Regions from separate parts of the Pseudomonas sp. AC169 genome, predicted to be linked through region 2. Evidence: predicted binding sites of a transcription regulator. Region 2 holds the regulator's gene; the other holds the start of a gene.
What was found. Region 2 encodes sigma-54, which starts transcription at its own class of promoters, with help from an activator protein. Its sites were predicted from a motif close to ANTGGCATNNANNTTGCTNT; they were not measured.

Region 1: glnA (type I glutamate--ammonia ligase) is a predicted target of sigma-54. The motif match lies at 3,254-3,273, and genes of this name have one in related genera.

What each region holds. Positions count from the first base shown of each region.
Region 1 covers NZ_OZ409866.1:2,987,720-2,993,814, forward strand. The annotation lists gene glnL (nitrogen regulation protein NR(II)) at 1-99, opposite strand, end outside; gene ACZZ0G_RS13570 (DUF4124 domain-containing protein) at 331-954, opposite strand; gene ACZZ0G_RS13575 (DUF4124 domain-containing protein) at 951-1,463, opposite strand; gene glnA (type I glutamate--ammonia ligase) at 1,753-3,159, opposite strand; gene thiI (tRNA uracil 4-sulfurtransferase ThiI) at 3,488-4,942, shown strand; gene typA (translational GTPase TypA) at 5,082-6,095, shown strand, end outside.
Region 2 covers NZ_OZ409866.1:3,651,038-3,657,132, forward strand. The annotation lists gene ACZZ0G_RS16330 (superoxide dismutase) at 1-579, shown strand, start outside; gene ACZZ0G_RS16335 (ZIP family metal transporter) at 610-1,503, shown strand; gene ACZZ0G_RS16340 (HPr family phosphocarrier protein) at 1,538-1,813, opposite strand; gene rapZ (RNase adapter RapZ) at 1,829-2,686, opposite strand; gene ptsN (PTS IIA-like nitrogen regulatory protein PtsN) at 2,689-3,153, opposite strand; gene hpf (ribosome hibernation-promoting factor, HPF/YfiA family) at 3,165-3,473, opposite strand; gene ACZZ0G_RS16360 (RNA polymerase factor sigma-54) at 3,547-5,040, opposite strand; gene lptB (LPS export ABC transporter ATP-binding protein) at 5,228-5,953, opposite strand; gene lptA (lipopolysaccharide transport periplasmic protein LptA) at 5,953-6,095, opposite strand, start outside.

The DNA.
Region 1 (6,095 bases), 660 kb from region 2:
CGGGTTCATGTACTCGAGGCGCAATTCGGCGTCGAGCAGGATCGTCGCGGTAGTCAGGTTATCGAGCAGCAAACGGTGGATTGCGTCGCTAATGGTCATCGGAGCCTCTTTTGGGGGCGGAGCGTGCGCAACAAGCAAGCGTCGGTGAACGGAAAATGCAAAAACCAAACCAAGGCTCTGAAAAGAAGCGCTTAACCCGTGAAACAGGCGTTTGACGCTCGTTTGCGTGGCACAGGGCCTGCTCTCGCGGGTAGTTTCGAACCAAAATGGGTTGGAATGTGAGTACGGTGCAGCTTGTTGCACCAATATAGTGCGCAAAGCTAAGCGACGTTAGAAGAAACGCAGGAAGGGGTTTTTTGTCTCAGGCGGTTTGTCTTTCAGTGGGCATTCCGGGCGGATGCCGTAATCGTCCTTGGCGCAGGGTTTGACTTGGCGTTTCTGTGCGAGGGAAATGCGTAGCATGTGAAACGGCTGGTTGGCTGTGCGTTCGACGGTACGGCCTTCGGCGTCGAGGATTTCGACAGAAAGGTTGTGGCTGCCACGGTCGATATTGTTCAGCGGAAACACTGGACTCAGGCCGGGCTCGCCGGTGGCCTGACCGTCCAGTAGCAGGCGATAACGATGACCGCGTTGCAGGCCCGGCTCGCTGGTGACGCTGACAATGATTTCCCCTGCACTGCTGCGAATCGTGGCATCGGGTTCGGGCACCAGAATGCGCAGCATGTCGTAGTGGAACGGCGGTTGTTCTGGGGATTTCTTCGCCGTGGTGATCGGCGCGGCGGCCGTTGGATTGGCCGACATGCGATTGCTGGTAGCGATAGGTACGCGCTTGGCGTTGCCGCGTGGCTGGTCGGTGTAGACGCGATTGCCCTGCGCATCTACGTAGGTAAAGACCTCTGCCGAGGCTTGCAGCGTCATCAAGGCCAAAGCGGCGACCAGCCACGCGCGAATCATGGCTTGTGTACTCGCTGTACGCTGAGGGGGACTGGCGGGCTCTGCTGGATGATCGTCTGCCCATCGATCACCTGCACGGCGAGTCGGTGTTCGCCGCGATCAACGTTCACCAGTTGCAGGATCGGCACGTTGCTCGGCTGGCCGTAGGGTTCGTCATCCAAAACCAGTCTTAATTGATGCGGCGGATGCAGGCGCGGCTTGATCAGTACCTGGACGGTGAACGTGCCGTTATTGGCGCGCAGGGCTTCCTCGCTGGGCAGGCCGGCGAGTTCGAGAATGTCGTAGGCATTGCGCGCAGGTTCACGGTTGTCGGTTTCAGGCGCGGGTGGTGCGCTGGGCGCCTGCGGCTCGACACGGTTGAGCGGCGGCAACTCCACGGGCTGCGCCTGCACACCGTCCGGCGAATGATCGCTGTACACCGTGTTGCCGTTGGCGTCGGTGTACTTATAGATCTGCGCGACGGCGGGTAGGGCGATCAGCAGCAGAATGTAGAGAAGCGTGCGACCCATGAAATCGACCGGGATTGAAAGCGATGGGGTGCAGCATAGGTCAGGTGCGGCGGTTGGCCCAACCCTGCACACATCCAGAGATCATTCAGAGACCACAATTGATCGTTCCCACGTTCTGCGTGGGAACGCCTCAAGGGACGCTCCGCGTCCAGTGACGCGGAGCGTCACGGGCTGCATTCCCACGCGGAGCGTGGGAACGATCAGCATCACGTCATAAATTGCGGGCAATAAAAAAGGCCTCCCGAAGGAGGCCTCTTTCACTCACGCCACTTACCGCGGCGCTACCGGATCAGCAGCTGTAGTACAGCTCATATTCCAGCGGGTGTACGAAGGTGCGAACCTTGATTTCTTCTTCCGATTTCAGCGCGATGTAAGCATCGATGAAGTCGTCGGAGAACACGCCGCCCTTGGTCAGGAACGCGCGGCCCTTGTCCAGCTCTTCCAGGGCTTCTTTCAGGCTGCCGCAAACTTGTGGGATCTCTTTCGCCTCTTCAGGCGGCAGGTCGTACAGGTTTTTGTCGGCAGCATCGCCTGGGTGGATCTTGTTCTGGATACCGTCCAGACCGGCCATCAGCAGTGCTGCGAAGGCCAGGTACGGGTTGGCAGCCGGATCCGGGAAGCGGGCTTCGATACGGCGGGCTTTCGGGCTCGACACGTAAGGAATACGGATCGAAGCAGAACGGTTGCGAGCCGAGTAGGCCAGCATGACCGGAGCTTCGAAGCCTGGCACCAGACGCTTGTAGGAGTTGGTCGCCGGGTTGGTGAAGCCGTTCAGGGCCTTACCGTGCTTGATGATGCCGCCGATGAAGTACAGAGCGGTATCGGACAGGCCGGCATAGCCTTCACCGGCGAAGGTGTTCTTGCCGTCTTTCCAGATCGACATGTGTACGTGCATGCCCGAACCGTTGTCGCCGTACAGTGGCTTCGGCATGAAGGTCGCGGTGCGGCCGTAAGCGTCAGCAACGTTGTGCACAACGTATTTCAGGGTTTGGGTTTCGTCGGCTTTCTTCACCAGGGTGTTGAACTTGACGCCGATTTCGTTCTGGCCGGCAGTCGCCACTTCGTGGTGGTGAACTTCAACGGTCAGGCCCATTTCTTCCAGTGCGTTGCACATGGAGGTACGGATTTCGTGGTCGTGGTCGAACGGTGGAACCGGGAAGTAGCCGCCTTTGACGCCTGGACGGTGACCCTTGTTGCCGCCTTCGATGTCCTGGTCGGACATCCACGAACCTTGCTCGGAGTAGATCTTGAACATCGAGCCGGAGATGTCCGACTTGAATTTCACCGAGTCAAAGATGAAGAACTCAGGCTCTGGACCGGCGAACACAGTGTCACCGATACCGGTGGCTTTCAGGTGTTCTTCGGCACGCTTGGCGATCGCACGTGGGTCGCGGTCGTAGCCTTGCATGCTCGAAGGTTCGATGATGTCGCACACCAGAATCAGGGTGGCGTCTTCGGTGAACGGGTCGAGAACGGCAGTTTCGTCAACCGGCATCAGGATCATGTCGGAGGCTTCGATGCCTTTCCAGCCAGCGATGGAGGAACCGTCGAACATCTTGCCGACTTCGAAGAAGTCTTCATCCAGCGCATCGCGAGCCGGCATGGTCACGTGGTGCTGAGTGCCTTTGGTGTCCGTGAAGCGCAGATCAATCCACTTGACGTCATGATCTTTGATGAGTTGAACCGTCTTCGACATATGTCCTCCGGGTGGCTTCGGGCTTGGTAGTGGATGCCCTTGAATTTGGTTGATGCCGGCGCGAATACTCTGCCAAGGCAACCTGCCTCACAAGGGAGCAAATTGCATGCCAGTGCCCCAGCATGGGTTTTTTGCCCCAATTTCACGCTTATTAAGGTGCTACGCGCCTGAAAGTGGAAAATCTCGCCCTCTAATGTAGCGTTATAAATCGAAAATGACCTGTTTTGGTGCATGCAAAACCTTCTGCACATTAACTGGTTAAACCTTGAGCAATTTCCGCTATAATCCGCGCCCCCCTTTTTCGGCTGGCCGTTCGCGCGCTGTTTTCATGAAACTAATCGTAAAAGTCTTCCCCGAGATCACCATCAAAAGCCGACCTGTCCGGACGAAGTTCATCCGCCAGTTGGCCAAGAACATCCGCACCGTGCTCCGCGACCTGGACCCGGCCGTGGTGGTGAACGGTGTGTGGGACAATCTCGAGCTGGAAACCCGCATTACCGACGCCAAAGCCTTGAAAGAGATGGGTGAGCGCCTGACCTGCATGCCGGGCATCGCGCACTTTTTGCAGATCGACGAGTACCCTCTGGGCGACTTCGACGACATCACCGAGAAGTGCAAAGAGCACTATGGCGCTGCACTGGCCGGGAAGATTTTTTCGGTGCGCTGCAAGCGTGCCGGCAAGCACACCTTCAGCTCGATGGACGTTGAAAAATACGTCGGCAGCAAGCTGCGCCGTGAGTGCGGTGCCGCCGGCATCGACCTGAAAGCGCCGGAAATCGAAGTGCGCATCGAAGTTCGCGACAAACGGTTGTTTGTGATTCACAGCCAGCACAACGGCATCGGCGGTTATCCGCTGGGTGCGTTGGAGCAGACGCTGGTATTGATGTCCGGCGGCTTTGACTCGACCGTTGCGGCCTACCAGATCATTCGTCGCGGCCTGATGACGCACTTCTGCTTCTTCAATCTGGGCGGTCGTGCCCACGAATTGGGCGTGATGGAAGTCGCGCATTTCATCTGGAAGAAGTACGGCAGCTCGCAACGCGTGCTATTTGTCAGTGTTCCGTTCGAAGAAGTTCTGGGCGAAATTCTCGGCAAAGTCGATAACAGTCATATGGGCGTTGTATTGAAGCGTATGATGTTGCGCGCGGCGTCGAACATCGCCGACCGCCTGCACATCGAAGCGCTGGTCACTGGCGAAGCGATCTCCCAGGTGTCGAGCCAGACGCTGCCGAACCTGTCGGTGATTGACTGCGTGACCGACAAGCTGGTCCTGCGTCCGCTGATCGTAGCGCACAAGCAGGACATCATCGACACCGCCAACGAGATCGGCACTGCTGATTTCGCCCGGCACATGCCGGAATACTGCGGGGTTATTTCGGTCAACCCGAAGACCGCCGCCAAGCGCGGTCGCGTTGAGCACGAAGAGAAAGAATTCGACATGGCGGTCCTCGAGCGTGCGCTCGAAAACGCCAAACTGGTGCCGATCGATCGGGTGATCGACGAATTGGGCCAGGACATACAGATTGAAGAAGTCAGCGAAGCACTGGCCGGCCAGATCGTGATCGACATCCGTCACCCGGATGCCGCCGAGGATGAGCCGCTGGAACTCGCTGGCGTAGAAGTACAGACGATGCCGTTCTACGCAGTGAACGCTCGTTTCAAGGAGCTGGATCCGACTCGCCAGTACCTGCTGTATTGCGACAAAGGCGTGATGAGTCGCCTGCATGCTCACCATTTGCTCAGTGAGGGGCATGCCAATGTGCGCGTTTATCGACCGAGCTAAGTGCCCGGGGCTGTTTGCCTGTGGCCTGCGTCACCGGCCCCCCGACACCGCCGTCAAGCTGTAACGGCCATGCCGGACACTACTGCTAATCGCTGCCAAGACTTGTCAGCAAACCGAATCCTCTGATCGAGATACACAAGTGATCGAAAATCTACGCAACATCGCCATCATTGCCCACGTTGACCATGGTAAAACCACCCTGGTAGACAAACTCCTGCGTCAATCCGGCACTCTGGAGCGCAACGAGCTCAACGACGAGCGCGTGATGGACTCCAACGACCAGGAAAAAGAGCGCGGTATTACCATTCTGGCGAAAAACACCGCCATCAACTGGAACGGCTACCACATCAACATCGTGGACACCCCGGGCCACGCCGACTTCGGCGGCGAAGTTGAACGCGTAATGTCGATGGTTGACTCCGTTCTGCTGCTGGTTGACGCTCAAGACGGCCCTATGCCGCAAACCCGTTTCGTGACCAAAAAGGCTTTCGAAGCCGGCCTGCGTCCAATCGTGGTGATCAACAAGGTTGACCGTCCAGGCGCGCGTCCGGACTGGGTTCTGGACCAGATCTTCGACCTGTTCGACAACCTCGGTGCAACCGAAGAACAACTGGACTTCCAGGTTGTTTACGCTTCGGCCCTGAACGGTATTGCCGGTCTGGATCACACCGCCATGGCGGAAGACATGACTCCGCTGTACCAAGCGGTCGTCGACCACGTTCCGCCTCCGGCCGTTGACCGTGACGGTGCGTTCCAGATGCAGATCTCCGCTCTGGACTACAACAGCTTCCTGGGTGTTATCGGCGTTGGCCGTATCGCTCGTGGCCGCGTCAAGCCGAACACCCCGGTTGTGGCTATCGGTGCTGACGGCAAGCGCCGCAACGGCCGTATCCTGAAACTGATGGGTCACCACGGTCTGCACCGCATCGACGTTGAAGAAGCTGCAGCCGGCGACATCGTCTGCATCAGCGGTATGGACTCGCTGTTCATCTCCGACACCCTGTGCCACCCGGATACCGTCGAGGCGATGAAGCCTCTGACCGTTGACGAGCCAACCGTTTCGATGACCTTCCAGGTAAACGACTCGCCATTCTGCGGTAAAGAAGGCAAGTTCGTGACGTCCCGTAACATCAAGGACCGTCTGGACAAAGAG
Region 2 (6,095 bases):
TACGACGCTCTCGAGCCGCATATCGATGCGCAAACCATGGAGATTCACTACACCAAGCATCACCAGACCTACATCAATAACCTCAACGCCGCCGTGGAAGGCACTGAATACGCTGACTGGCCGGTGGAAAAACTGGTCGCCAGTGTCAAGGAGCTGCCGGAAAAACTCCGTGCGGCGGTAATCAATCAGGGCGGCGGTCACGCCAACCACTCGCTGTTCTGGGAAGTGATGGTGCCCAACGGTGGCGGCAAACCTGACGGCACTCTGGCCAAGGCGATTGATGAGCAACTGGGCGGGCTCGACAGCTTCAAGGAGGCCTTCACCAAAGCCGCGCTGACCCGCTTCGGTAGCGGCTGGGCTTGGCTGAGCGTGACCCCGGAGAAAAAACTGATTGTGGAAAGCAGCGGCAACCAGGACAGCCCGCTGATGAACGGCAACACGCCGATTCTCGGTCTCGACGTCTGGGAACACGCCTACTACCTGCGTTATCAGAACCGTCGCCCGGAATACATCAATGCGTTCTACAACGTGATCAATTGGCCTGAAGTGGCTGCGCGCTATCAGGCCGCACTGGTTTAAGTCTTCTATAAAAACAATCCAAGGCTGACTATGGGCACTGAAACACTGGCGATCGGAAGTGGGCGTATGTTTCGTTACGCAGTGGGATCGCTGTTGCTGTTGGCGGGTATGACTTTGTTGGTTGCCCACGGACTGGAATGGCTGAATCTGGAACCGAGACTGTCGCGAGCGTTGCAGGGCGGCGCGATCTGCGCCCTCGGCACGGCGCTTGGCGCGGTCCCGGTGCTGGTGATTCGGCGCATGCCGCAGGCACTCAGCGATACCTTGCTGGGGTTTGGTGCCGGGGTGATGTTGGCGGCGACAGCGTTTTCGCTGATCGTGCCGGGCATCGCTGCTGCCGAAAGCCTTGGCCTGACACCGTGGTCATCCAGCGGCCTGATCTGCTTCGGCATCATGCTCGGTGCTTTCGGGTTGTATCTGGTCGATCGCAAAGTTTCCGGTGCTTCACCGGAAATGCTCGTCGGCACCGTCGAGCATCCGGTGATTCCGCCGCGCATCTGGTTGTTCGTGTTCGCCATCATTGCCCACAACATCCCGGAAGGCATGGCCGTCGGCGTTTCTGCCGGCGGCGGCATGCCGGATGCGGACAGTCTGGCCATGGGCATCGCCTTGCAGGATGTACCGGAAGGTCTGGTGATTGCGTTGGTATTGGCCGGTGCGGGGATGTCGCGGGTCAAGGCGTTCCTGATCGGTGCAGCCTCAGGTCTGGTCGAGCCAGTGTTTGCCCTGCTTTGTGCCTGGCTGGTCAGTCTGGCGCAGGTGTTGTTGCCATTGGGTCTGGCACTGGCGGCGGGAGCGATGTTGCTGGTGGTGACCCACGAGGTCATCCCGGAATCACGGCGCCACGGTCATGACAAACTGGCCAGTCTTGGTTTATTGATCGGGTTTTGTTTGATGATGGTGATGGATACCGCGTTGGGCTGAACAAGGTGAGGGAGCAAGCTCCCTCATTGGCGGATCAACCGCCTTCATCGAAGCAGTTGTTGATCAGCGCCACCAGCGCATCCAGCGCTTCCTGTTCCTGATGTCCTTCAGTACTCAGATAGATTTTGGTGCCCTTGCCAGCCGCCAGCATCATCATCGCCATGATGCTTTTGCCATCGACCGTGGTCTCTGGCGTGCGGCCCACTCTGATCGTGCAATCCGGATATTGCCCGGCCACCCCGACGAACTTGGCCGATGCGCGGGCATGCAGGCCCAGCTTGTTGATGATTTCGATTTCCAGAGCAGGCATCGCGGTGTGAATCCTTTAAGTGAGGTCGCGGTGGCGAACCTGGACGTTCTTCAGGGTTTTCTGCAGGGCCTGACCCAAGCGTTCGGTCAGGTAGACGGAGCGGTGATGCCCCCCGGTGCAGCCAATGGCAACGGTGACGTAGGCGCGGTTGCTCGCGGCGATGCGCGGTAGCCACTTGTGCAGGTAGGTGAAGATGTCCTGAAACATTTCTTCAACTTCCGGCTGCGCGGCCAGGTACTCGGCCACTGGCGCATCAAGACCCGATTGCGCGCGCAGTTCCGGCTTCCAGTACGGATTGGGCAGGCAGCGCACATCGAAGACCAGATCCGCATCCACTGGCATGCCGCGCTTGAAACCGAATGACTCGACCAGAAACGCGGTGCCTGGCTCGGGTTGGTTCAGCAAGCGCAGCTTGATGGTGTCGCGCAACTGGTACAGGTTCAGATTGGTGGTGTTGATTTTCAGATCAGCGAGATCGGCTATAGGGCCGAGCAGTGCGGTTTCATCCTGTATAGCCTCGGCCAGCGAGCGGTTGGCGTTGCTTAGGGGATGACGACGACGGGTCTCGGAAAAGCGCTTGAGCAGGGTTTCTTCGTCGGCATCCAGATACAGGACATCGCACTGGATGTGCTTGCTGCGGGCATCCTCAAGCAGTTCGGGGAAACGGGACAGGTGGCTCGGCAGGTTGCGCGCATCGATTGACACGGCCACCAGCGGCTGCGCCAGCTCAGTGTGAATCAGCGCGCGTTCGGCCAGTTCCGGCAGCAAGCCAGCCGGCAGGTTGTCGATGCAGTAGTAGCCGTTGTCTTCAAGGACGTCCAGTGCGGTACTTTTACCCGAGCCGGAACGGCCACTGACGATGATCAAGCGCATGATTAGTGCCCGTTCTGCTCGTCCAGGACAACCTGATACAAGGCTTCGTTGCTCGCCGCGCTGCGCAGTTTTTCACGCACCTCCTTGCGGTCGAGCATGCTGGCGATCTGACGCAGCAACTCCAGGTGCGCATCGGTGGCAGCCTCCGGGACCAGCAAAACGAACAGCAGGTCAACCGGCGCGCCATCGATGGCGTCGAAATCGATAGGGGCTTCAAGGTGCATCAGCGCGCTGATGGGCGAAGTGCAACCCTTCAGGCGACAATGCGGAATGGCGATGCCGTTGCCAAAACCGGTAGAACCCAGTTTTTCACGGGCAATCAGCGCCTCGAAGACATCTTGCATCTCCAGAGCCGGCACTTCGCGGGCGATCAGGTTGGCAATTTGTTCGAGGGCTTTCTTTTTACTGCCGCCCGGCACGTTCACGAGGGAACGGCCGGGGGTCAGGATACTTTCAAGTCGGATCATGGAATGGGGGGTTATCGACCGGTTGCGCCCTGGAGGAGGCTCTGGGTCTTTTCCTTATGCTTTTTGAGTTGGCGATCCAGCTTGTCGGTCAGTGAGTCGATCGCAGCATACATATCAGTATCTTCTGCGTTGGCGACCACTTCGCTGCCGGGAATATGCAAGGTGGCTTCGATTTTCTGCTTCAGCTTTTCGACGCACATCGTGACCTGCACGTTGGTGATCTTGTCGAAATGTCGCTCCAGTCGTTGGAGTTTTTCCTCGATGTAGGAACGCAGAGGTTGGGTCACTTCCAGTTGGTGTCCACTGATGTTGACTTGCATACAGCTTCTCCTTCGTTGCCAGTGCATAAAGCGGCAGGCTGGATAGCCTGCCACTGGAACGCTGTAACGTGGCTTACATCAACCGCTTGCGTTCGCTCGAAGGCGCGATCCCGAGGGATTCGCGGTACTTGGCGACGGTGCGGCGAGCCACCTGAATGCCTTGTGCCTCCAGTAAACCAGCGATCTTGCTGTCACTCAACGGCTTTTTCTGATTTTCCGCGGCAACCAGTTTTTTGATGATCGCGCGGATCGCTGTGGACGAGCATTCGCCGCCTTCGGAGGTGCTGACGTGGCTGGAGAAAAAGTATTTCAGCTCATAAATACCGCGCGGGGTATGCATGAATTTCTGCGTGGTCACCCGGGAAATCGTCGATTCGTGCATGCCGACAGCTTCGGCGATGTCATGCAGAACCAGCGGCTTCATGGCTTCGTCGCCGTACTCCAGAAAACCGCGTTGATGCTCGACGATCTGGGTGGCAACTTTCATCAGGGTTTCGTTGCGGCTCTGCAGGCTCTTGATGAACCAGCGGGCTTCCTGCAACTGATTGCGCATGAAAGTGTTGTCGGCGCTGGTGTCGGCGCGACGGACGAAACCGGCGTACTGGGCGTTGACGCGCAGGCGTGGCACGGATTCCTGATTGAGCTCGACCAGCCAGCGCTCGTTGTCCTTGCGCACGATAACGTCAGGCACGACGTACTCGGCTTCGGTGGATTCGATTTGCGAACCCGGACGCGGATTCAGGCTTTGTACCAGTTCGATCACCTGGCGCAGCTCGTCTTCCTTGAGCTTCATGCGGCGCATCAACTGGCTGTAGTCGCGGCCGCCGAGCAGGTCGATGTAATCGCTGACCAGGCGTTTCGCTTCAATCAGCCAAGGCGTCTTGGCCGGCAGCTGACGTAATTGCAGCAGCAGGCATTCGCCAAGGTTGCGGGCGCCGATACCGGCCGGTTCAAACTGCTGGATGCGGTGCAGGACGGCTTCGATTTCGTCCAGTTCGATGTCCAGTTCCGGGTCGAACGCCTCAAGGATCTCTTCGAGGGTTTCGTCCAGGTAGCCCTGATTGTTGATGCAATCGATCAGGGTCACGGCGATCAGGCGATCGGTGTCGGACATCGGTGCGAGGTTCAGTTGCCAAAGCAGGTGACTTTGCAGGCTTTCGCCAGCAGAGGTGCGGGTGGTGAAGTCCCACTCATCATCATCGTTGCTGGGCAGGCTGCTGGCGCTGGTCTGATAGACGTCTTCCCAAGCCGTGTCGACCGGGAGCTCGTTAGGGATGCGCTCGTTCCATTCGCCTTCCTCGAGGTTGTCCACCGTCGGGGCGGTTTCCTGATACGAAGGTTCCTGGATCTCGGTGTTGGGCTTCTGTTCGGCGTTGTCGGCCATGGGGTCGGAATTGTCGAAGTCGTCGCCTTCTTCCTGGCGTTCGAGCATCGGATTGGATTCCAGAGCCTCCTGGATTTCCTGTTGCAGATCCAGGGTCGACAATTGGAGCAGGCGGATGGCCTGTTGCAGCTGCGGTGTCATCGTCAGCTGCTGGCCCATTCTCAAGACTAGCGATGGTTTCATGGCAGGGGCTTAACACCTTATTCGCCGGCGCTATGCGCCATCCACTACAGGGCGCCGAAGCGCCAAACTTAAGCAAATTATATGCCTGAAACTGAAGTGTTTGCCTAGAGCGCTGTAACAATTAAAGCGTATTAATTCCTGCTTGAATCGATACGGCGCCCCGGCGGCGCACCGGGCACTGTCGCGCTTACAGGCGGAACTCGTGGCCCAGATACACTTCCTTGACCAGATCGTTGGCCAGGATGGTTTCTGCGTCGCCTTCGGCGATCAGTTGACCATCGTTGACGATATAAGCGGTTTCGCAGATATCCAGCGTCTCGCGGACGTTGTGGTCGGTGATCAATACACCGATACCCTTGGCCTTAAGATGGTGGATGATCTGCTTGATGTCGCCGACCGAGATCGGGTCGACACCGGCGAACGGTTCGTCGAGCAGGATGAATTTTGGTGCCGTGGCCAGTGCGCGAGCGATTTCCACCCGGCGGCGTTCACCACCCGACAGGCTCATACCGAGGTTGTCGCGGATATGGCTGATGTGGAACTCCTGAAGCAGGCTTTCCAGCTCCTTGCGACGGCCGGCCTTGTCGAGTTCCTGACGGGTCTCGAGGATGGCCATGATGTTGTCGGCCACCGACAGTTTGCGGAAGATCGACGCTTCTTGCGGCAGATAGCCGATACCGGCCTTCGCACGACCGTGCATCGGCTGGTGGCTGACGTCCAGATCGTCGATCAGCACACGGCCCTGATCGGCCTGAACCAGGCCGACGATCATGTAGAAGCATGTGGTCTTGCCGGCGCCGTTCGGGCCGAGCAGGCCGACGATCTGGCCGCTGTCGATCGACAGGCTGACGTCACGCACGACCTGGCGGCTTTTATAGGCCTTGGCCAGGTGCTGAGCTTTCAGAGTTGCCATTACTGGGTTTTCTCGTCGGTTTTCTTCTTCGGCTGGATCACCATATCGATGCGCGGGCGCGCCTCGGTGACCTTGCTGCCGGTAGCGCGACCGGCGCTGGCCAGTTTCTTCACGGTGTCATAGACGATTTTTTCGCCCTGAG